3 regions of the Aeribacillus sp. FSL M8-0254 genome follow, and region 3 is predicted to be linked to each of the others. Evidence: riboswitches for the same ligand, from Rfam matches in the RefSeq annotation. Region 3 holds a riboswitch; each other region holds the start of a gene.
The links. A riboswitch is a leader RNA that binds a small molecule or an ion and turns the genes downstream of it on or off. The one in region 3 is predicted to bind cobalamin.
Positions count from the first base shown of each region.

Region 1: linked by a shared signal. The riboswitch ahead of metE (5-methyltetrahydropteroyltriglutamate--homocysteine S-methyltransferase) and the one ahead of NSQ44_RS06445 (ABC transporter substrate-binding protein) in region 3 are both predicted to bind cobalamin.
Region 2: linked by a shared signal. The riboswitch ahead of NSQ44_RS14455 (ribonucleoside-diphosphate reductase subunit alpha) and the one ahead of NSQ44_RS06445 (ABC transporter substrate-binding protein) in region 3 are both predicted to bind cobalamin.

Region 1 is NZ_JBBOZY010000001.1:3,648,913-3,652,055, reverse strand. Features, by position in the region: gene metE (5-methyltetrahydropteroyltriglutamate--homocysteine S-methyltransferase) at 1-1,508, opposite strand, end outside; cobalamin riboswitch at 1,649-1,848, opposite strand; gene nfsA (oxygen-insensitive NADPH nitroreductase) at 2,228-2,977, shown strand.
Region 2 is NZ_JBBOZY010000001.1:2,985,238-2,988,380, forward strand. Features, by position in the region: partial or broken gene NSQ44_RS14445 (transposase) at 5-240, shown strand; gene NSQ44_RS14450 (Hsp20/alpha crystallin family protein) at 337-777, shown strand; cobalamin riboswitch at 911-1,089, shown strand; gene NSQ44_RS14455 (ribonucleoside-diphosphate reductase subunit alpha) at 1,226-3,143, shown strand, end outside.
Region 3 is NZ_JBBOZY010000001.1:1,318,209-1,321,351, forward strand. Features, by position in the region: gene NSQ44_RS06440 (N-acetylmuramoyl-L-alanine amidase) at 1-1,075, opposite strand, end outside; cobalamin riboswitch at 1,271-1,451, shown strand; gene NSQ44_RS06445 (ABC transporter substrate-binding protein) at 1,563-2,534, shown strand; gene NSQ44_RS06450 (FecCD family ABC transporter permease) at 2,497-3,143, shown strand, end outside.

The DNA of each region.
Region 1 (3,143 bases), 2.3 Mb from region 3:
TTTTCCCCGAAAAATTCGACCATATCGGTCCGTTCAAATTCCCCATGGACGAATACGTCTAAACCGAGCTGCTCTTGAATGTCAATCCATTTTTTTATTTCATTATTGATGACCGATTCATACTGCTTGTTTGTATATTCGCCTTTCCGCCATTTTAAGCGGATTTGCCGGATTTCTTTCGTCTGCGGAAAGCTTCCGATCGTAGTAGTTGGTAAAATCGGCAGATTCCATCTTTTTTTATGCAGTTTTTGCCGTTCGGTATAATCCAAGCGTTTCGTTGGATATGCTCCGATATTTTTGGCGGCCTCTTGAACCTTCTCATTTGTCCGAAAGGAAGAATGGATAAAATCCGTATAAGAGCGGTCATATTGTTTTAAATCATCGATCGTTCTTTTCCCTTTTGCATATTGAGCGAGTTCATTTACTTCATCCAATTTTTCATCAGCAAAGGAAAGAGCATTTTTCAATATGGACGGCAAGCTCTGTTCGTTTTGAACTGTGACAGGTACATGAAGCAAGCTGCAAGAAGGCTGAATGATCAATCTGTCAATATCTACATATTGCGCAAGATCATCGATTTCCTTAGCTTTCGATACTAAGGATGCTTTCCAAATGTTGCGGCCGTCGATCAAACCAGCTGCGAGAATTTTGTCTTTCGGAAAGCCGAGCGTTTTGATGTTCGACAGATTGACGCCATGATCATGTACAAAGTCCAGGCCAATTGCAGCGACAGGAAGAGACACAATTTCTTGATAATGGGTTATACTTTCAAAGTATGTTTGCAAAATGATATTTAACGAAGGAAGCGCTTTGTGGAAAGCATCGTATACCTCTTTAAACAAAGGAATCGATGAATCATCTAGCTCCTGTACAAGAATCGGCTCATCAATTTGCACCCATTTCGCACCGGCCTGAGCAAGTTCCGTCAACAATTGGACGTAAACAGGAATTAAAGCAGACAAATGTTTATGGAAATCGTGTTGATCGTATTGTTTTGCCAGCTTTAAAAAAGTAATTGGACCTAGCAAAACCGGTTTTGCTTCAATATTCAGCTCGTTTTTCGCTTCCTGAAAAAGTTCAAGCAGACGGTTCTTAACTAACACCGGCGTTTTATTTTCAAGCTCCGGAACAATATAATGGTAGTTTGTGTTGAACCATTTGGTCATTTCCATTGCTTCTGCTTCATCAGAGCCTCTAGCCATTGCAAAATATGTTTTTAATGAAGTCGGCTCCATATGCTGGAATCTAGAAGGAATATACCCAAACATAAAAGCAGTATCGAGGACATGGTCATATAATGAAAAATCTCCGACAGGAATCAGGTCTATTCCTTTTTCCTTCTGTTTTTTCAGATTGAGAAGACGTATATCTTTTAATGTTTCCTCCAAGCTGCTTTCTGAAATGTTTCCGTTCCAAAATGATTCCAGCGCTCTTTTCCATTCTCTTCTTTCACCAATTCTTGGATAGCCAAGATTTGAACTAATTAATGTCAATATTGACACCCCCATTTGATTTGTATCTCAACACATAAATAAAAAAACCTCTTTTTACGCGTAAAAGAGGGAATTGTGGACTCTAACTCGTGTTGAGATACATGAAGGGCTTAAATCTCAACATGGCTTCATCACTCCTCCCTATGACGCGTAGGTGGCAGTGCATACAACAGGCAGGTCTCCTGACTTAGGATCATCGCTTTCGATCCTCCTTCCCATTTCAAAATTGAAACAGTGGATGTTGGCCGAAAGCTCCCCATCACAGTGGCGCGACCGTGTTGGAATTTCACCAATCTTCCCTTTTAAGCGCATATTGCCGGATGCAATATGACGCACCTGCTGCTTGGAACACTATATGAAACTATAATTATCAGAATAGATGATTTTTTTTGTTTTTTCAATCCCTATTTTTTAAGTTCAGAAAAGTGCTGCCCTATTTTGGGAAATCAATGGACAGAAGTAGGAATTCACATACAAATTGTGAAATGTTTATAGGGTCGTTTTTAAAATTTAATTTTTCTAATAACGTAAATTCGAAAAATTTTGTTGTTTACAATACAGGAGCGTTGCGATGGTAAAATTAGGTGCTTGGAGCTTTCACTGAAAAAGGAGCTATAAAAAACGTATTTTTCAATACGAATCATTTGAAAGAGCAGCATTTTCATGTTAATACTTGGATTGGAAGAAGTGTGATTTTTCAAAAAATAAGTGGGATCATAGAAAGGATGATTATGTTGAACGACATTATCAAAACCATTTTAAATCACCGTTCCGTTCGTCATTTTGAGGATCGGCCTTTGACAGATGAGCAAATCCGATTAATTGTCGAATGCGCCCAAGCCGCTTCAACTTCAAGTTACATGCAAGCCTATTCCATTATCGGGGTGAAAAATATACAAACGAAAAAAAAGCTCGCTGAACTGGCAGGAAACCAAGCTTACGTAGAGAAGAGCGGACATTTATTTATTTTTTGCGCTGATTTGCACCGTCATGAAGTCATTGGTGAAATGGAAGGCAAAAATGTAGAAGATTCATTGAGGAGCACTGAAAAATTTATGGTAGCTCTCATTGATGCTGCACTGGCCGCTCAAAATGCTGCGTTAGCGGCTGAGTCAATGGGACTCGGCATTTGCTACATCGGAGGCATCCGCAATAATTTAGAAGAAGTATCGAAGCTGTTGAAAATTCCAAACAAGGTCATCCCTCTTTTTGCATTAACTGTCGGCTACCCTGCAAAAGAAACGGCGAAAAAACCAAGAATACCTTTTGAGCATATTTATCATGAGGAAGAATATAAGCAAGATCAAGAAGCATATGTGCGCGAGCTTGAACAATATAATGAAATAGTATCCAATTATTATGATCAGCGAACAAACGGGATTCGCAAAGATACTTGGACTGGTCAAATGGCTCGCATGCTTTCGAATCCGACAAGAATGTACATGAAGCAATTTGTTGAGCAAAAAGGATTGAATTTAAACTGAAGCTTCAGCTCCTATCTCGATTTTATGAAGATAGGAGCTTTATTTTTGAACAGAAAATCGTATTTTTGTCATTGATCCCGATTCTTCTTTTCAGCATGAATTTGTTTATTTTTCCCCTTTCCAGGCAAGGTTCTGGCATTCGCTTCTAAGATTTGAGACCGGCTGC
Region 2 (3,143 bases), 1.7 Mb from region 3:
ATAAACCGGCTGGCTCGGAGAAGCTGTCATCAAGATGTATCAAAGTGGCATAAGTACGCGGGAGATTGGCAAGTTTATTGAACGAATTTTTGGAATGCTTATTCTCCTGCAACGATCAGTCGTATGACCGATGTCGTGAAGGAATACATCGAGAAATGGCACACTCGTCCTCTACATAAGCGTTATTCCGTCTTATATTTGGATGGTTTATACGTAAAACTTCGTCGAGATACGGTAGAAGATTAAAAACAGTAATTTAAACTTTGCTTTATGTATATTTCTCTTCCCAACACAAATAATATTTTCTGTAAAAAAAATCAAAGGAGGAACAATCATATGGCTCTCATTCCTTACGATCCTTTTTCTGAGATTAATCAATTTAGACGAAATATGAACCGCATTTTTTCTGAAAGCTTTCCACATTTTTTTGAAAATTTTGAGACTATGAATACCCCCCGGCTTGATATTCATGAAACTGCTAATGAAGTAATTGTTACGTGTGATTTGCCCGGCCTTGAAAAAAAGGAAGACGTTGACATTCATCTTGATCGCAACGTTCTTACGATCAGCGGCACAATTCAAAGAAGCAAAGAAGTAAAGGAAGAAGAAATGCATAGACGCGAACGGTTTGTCGGGCGGTTTCACCGCGCTGTTGCATTGCCGGCAAATGTAAAAGAAGAAGAAGTGAGCGCGACATATAAAAATGGCGTTTTGGAAATCCGTATTCCAAAACAAACCGAAAACAACAAAAAGAAAATTGATATTCAGTTTCATTAATTGTTTCGTGAGGTTGCAAAATTTCAATCAGCCTCACTTTTTTATTGCAATTTTCGCCAAGTACGATTATGATGAATATATAACATCAAAAATCTATATATTGTGTAATCAAAAACAATTAAATACTATATATTGAAAACCTAACGACAAAGGTGCTGTTTTCAGCTTAAAAGGGAATCCGGTGAGAATCCGGAACTGTCCCCGCAACTGTGAGTGCTACGAAATGAATAATCCACTGTACGTTTCGTATGGGAAGGATTCAAAGTAGGATGAAGCACGAGTCAGGAGACCTGCCTTTGTCCGAACGTTTCTAATTCTTCGGGGGTTGGGAAGATGAAACGATGGTTTGAATGGAGTAGTTTCGCCTTGTAAACTGCCTCCCTTTTAATCATCGTTTGATCCGCTCAGCTTCCTGAGCGGTTTTTTATTTTGATAAGGAGGATGTTTGATGAATATTACGAAAGCATTAAATCTATACGAGGTTTTTCAAAATCATTTTAACAGGAGCGATTGGGAGCTTTATCTAAGACAGCTTGAAAAAAAGTTTCCATCCCTTTCCTTTCATGAATACAGCGAGAGAGTGTCGACAACCCTACAATACCAGCAGATTGATGATCTTGAAAAATTTACAAACCTGCTGATTATTGAAGCTTTAGCAAACATTTCGGAAAGTGAGCCGGATTGGACTTTTTTAGCTGCACACGTATTTCTTGAAAAAATTTACTATGAAGCGAGCCAAAACAGAAATTACAACCAACCGGGCTACGGCGATTTTTATTTGTTAATCGAAACATTAACCGATCTTGGAATCTACAGCCCTCTTTTGCTAGAGCATTATTCAAAAGAGGAAATTATGGAGCTGGGAAATGCCATTGATCCTGAGAAGGACAAGCTGTTTACATACATCGGATTAAGGACCCTTTACGACCGGTATTTAGCTAAAGATTTTTATAAACGAACATTTGAGCTTCCACAGGAACGTTTTATGATCATCGCTATGACGTTAATGATCAACGAGCATCCGTCCAAACGTTTGCATCTTGTAAAGGAAGCGTATTGGGCACTGAGCCATTTATATATGACGGTTGCAACACCGACATTGGCTAATGCAGGAAAATCAGTCGGTCAGCTTTCAAGCTGCTTTATTGATACGGTAGACGACAGCCTTCAAGGCATTTATGATTCGAACACTGATATTGCCAATGTTTCTAAAAGCGGCGGAGGCATTGGAGTTTATTTAGGGAAAATCAGAAGCCGCGGAAGCGATATCCGGGGGTTCAAAGGAGTTTCATCAGGTGTCATTCCTTGGATGAAGCAATTAAATAATACGGCAGTGAGCGTCGACCAGCTCGGCCAAAGAAAAGGAGCAATTGCCGTTTATTTGGATGTTTGGCATAAAGATATTTTCGCCTTCCTAGATGCAAAATTAAATAACGGAGATGAACGGCTGCGCACCCATGATTTATTTACAGGTGTATGCATTCCTGACCTATTTATGGAGCAAGTTGAAAAGCGCGGGGACTGGTATTTGTTCGATCCCCACGAAGTTCGCAAAGTCATGGGATTCAGTCTGGAAGATTATTATGATGAAGAAAAAGGTAACGGCAGCTTTCGGGAAAAATATTTTGAGTGCGTGAATCATCCTTCCTTATCTAAAGAAAAAGTGCCTGCGATTGAAATAATGAAACGGATTATGATCAGCCAGCTTGAAACGGGAACGCCTTTTATGTTTTATCGGGATGAAGTGAATCGAAAAAACGCAAACAAGCATGCCGGCATGATTTATTGCAGCAATTTATGCACAGAGATTGCGCAAAATCAAAGTGCTACTACTGTTGAAGAACAATATGTTGAAGATGGAAAAATTGTCATTGTGAAAAAGCCCGGCGATTTCGTCGTCTGCAACCTTTCTTCCATCAACTTGGCACGGGCTGTCCCAGACAACGTTCTGGAACGTTTAATCCCTATTCAAGTGCGGATGCTGGACAACGTTATCGATTTAAATAACATTCCGGTATTACAGGCAAAGCTTACAAATGAAAAATACCGTGCAATCGGTCTTGGAACGTTTGGCATGCATCATTTATTTGCACTAAAGGAAATTACATGGGAAAGCGACGAGGCAGTCCAATTTGTCGACCAATTATATGAAAAAATTGCGTATTTAACCATTCAGTCGAGTATGGAGCTCGCAAAAGAAAAAGGCGCATACCCTCTCTTTAAAGGCTCGGAGTGGGATACAGGGCGATATTTTGAAATCCGCGGTTATACGTCAAAAAAATGGCAGGAATTAAAGGAAAAAGTGCAGACTTTTGGGATTCGCAACAGCTATTTAATGGCGGTCGCACCGAACGCATCGACCTCCA
Region 3 (3,143 bases):
GAATGGCTTGTGCGTAAGCGATATCACCGCGTATTCCGTATAGTTTGCTTAATTGGATATATAAATCACCCAGTTGAGGTGCATCTGGATTCGTATTTTTTACGAACTGATCCAACAATGTTCCTGATAAAAGCGGTTCTCCTAAAATAGAAATGTCTTCTGTAGCGGATGCTTGCGGCTCTGATGTAGACAGCAAGCTGGCTAGTTGATTTTGCCTTGGCGGATTTGCTCGCTGCTCTTCGGGAGTTAAAATAAAAGCATCTTTATAGCCCAGCTGCACAAGTTTTGCCAGTTGCTCCTTCGCATTTTCCAAATGTTGAAAAGCCCCTGCTTGAACACGGTAAAAACTTGTGCCGTTAACATTAGCAGGTGAAATAAAACTGTCCACGTTTTTTCCCTTCAGTTCCTTTACGCGTTGTTCTGCATTTTTACGCTCTTTGAAGGAACCGGCAATCACTTTGTAAAGCGTGTTGTTTGAAACAGGAGCCGACGGTTTTGTCGACGGCTTTTTTGTTGTGCTTGCCTTTCTCTTTAAATTAAGGGCTTTTCCTATTCCTTCCGCCACACTGGCGGCAAAATCACTTATAAAAGCAGAAGAGGTTAACAATTTGATATCGTTAGGATTATCGATAAATAATGTTTCCAAAAGAACCGCGGGCATTTTCGTTTCTCTCAACACAAAAAAATTGGCGCTTTTTTTTCCGCGGTCCTGTACGTTATATTTTGGCCCGATTACGCTCATAATATGATTATGAATGATGGAACGGTATTGAATCGTTTTATTAGATGCACCGCGGTTGTAAATATAGCTTTCAAATCCTGTTCCGCCCCCTGAATTGACATGGATGGAGCAGAAAAAATCGACATTTAGTCTGTTTGCCAAACTCGTTCTTTCTTCTAAACTGACAGTGCGATCGTTCGTTCGTGTCATCACGACATCTACTTGAAAGTTTTCTAGCAAATGGTCTCTGGCTATTAAGGCAATAGTCAGCGTAAAGTCTTCTTCTTCATAGCTTCTAAATGTTGCACCAGGATCACTTCCACCGTGGCCTGGGTCTAAAAGAACGACTGTCACTTATGGATCCTCCTTCGTTCCTAAAATCAATTACCCATCCATTAAAATTTTATTCATTTTTACGGTAATCGGTTCAAATCAACACGGTTGAATTGAAAACCTTATAAAAAGTCCAATATAAAACTTGACATAGCATTTTCACATTTCTTCTACCAGAACGGATTTGAATGATGTATAATTACATTCGTCGACAATTTCATTCAAAAGCAAACAGGTGCCGGCACATAGCTGCCAGCTTAAAAGGGAAGTTTGGTGAAAATCCAACGCGGTCCCGCCACTGTGAATGGGAGCAACCTGAAAATGCCACTGTGTCTACGGGAAGGTTCAGGGAGCGATGACCATGAGCCAGGAGACCTGCCTGTTTGATCACGCCTAAAAACCCTACGAGGATAGGGAGGTGTTTGAAAACAGAACAAAGCGATATGCTTGTTTTCAGACATCTTCTTATCAAAAAAAGAAGATGTTTTTTTATTGGAGGAGGAACGTCATGAAAAAGTTTTCTGCACTGTTTTTATCGTTATTGCTTTTAATTGGACTTCTAGTTGGCTGCGGACAAACGAATAATGCAGAACAAAAAGAAAATAACAGCAACGCGAGCGAACAAACATCCAAATTATTCCCAGTTACAGTGAAGGACGCATTAGGTGAAGATGTAACAATCAAGGAAAAACCGGAGCGGATTGTTTCGCTAATTCCAAGCAATACTGAAATTGCCTATGCTTTAGGGTTGGGTGAACAAATTGTCGGTGTAAGTGATAATGACAACTATCCGGAAGATGTTCAAAACAAAGAAAAGGTTGGCGGGATGGAATTTAATGTTGAAAAAATTATTTCTTTAAAACCGGATCTTGTTTTAGCGCATGCTTCCAGCGCCCATAACTCGCAGGAAGGGCTGAAGCAGCTGAAAGATGCAGGAATAAATGTTTTTGTAGTAGAAGATGCCCAATCATTTGATAAAGTGTATGACTCCATCCAAACAATCGGCAAAATTACAGGGACAAGTGACAAAGCCGAAGATATTGTGGCTGAGATGAAAACGAAACTGGCGGATATTCAAGAAAAAGGAAAAACGATTCCGGATGATCAAAAAGTGTCTGTTTTTGTCGAAGTGAATCCCGCACCACAAATCTATACGACGGGAAAAGGAACGTTTATGGATGAAATGCTAACGATCATTGGAGCAAAAAATGCAGCGGGCGATCAAGAAGGCTGGCCGCAAATGACGGAAGAAGCCGTTGTAAAACTGAACCCAGACGTCATTGTGACGACATACGGCTATTACGTCGATAAAGCTGTTGACCAGGTGTTGGCACGAAAAGGATGGGAAAATGTATCAGCGGTGAAAAATAAACGGGTTTACGATGTGCATTCCGACTTGGTGAGCCGCCCAGGCCCAAGATTGGTTGAAGGAGTAGAAGAACTTGCGAAAGCAATTTATCCGGATGTCTACAAAAAATAAACATGTGGTCGCCTATACGGCGACCGCTTGTTTTCTTATTTTTTCCGTCTTTTTAGGAATTTCTATCGGAACGTTTCACATCACGTTTAAGGATATTTTCCAAATAATTTTCAATCAACTGTTTCATACCGGTTTGGCGCCGGACATTGATGAAAGCATGAAAAGCATTGTGCTTGATATTCGACTTCCTCGTGTCGTTTTAGCCGGACTTGTCGGAGCCTCGCTTGCAATGGCGGGGGCTTGTTATCAAGGGCTTTTGCAAAACCCTTTGGCAGATCCTTATACGCTCGGTGTTTCATCAGGTTCTTCTTTAGGTGCTGTACTTGTTCTTTTTTTCGGCATTCAAATTCCTTTTTTCGGCTCATTCACTTTGCCGGTTGTCAGCATTTTTATGGGTTTTTTAACGATTTTGGCTGTGATTTTGTTCGCCAATTTCATTGAAAAAACGATGAGGATTGAAACCATTGTGCTGACCGGAATTATTTTAAGTTCCTTTTTAAGTGCTTTCATTTCGTTGATGATTGCCCTGACAGGAGAAGAATTGCGACAAATTGTCAACTGGCTGTTAGGAAGCGTTGCGATGCGCGGCTGGGGATACGTTTTGATGCT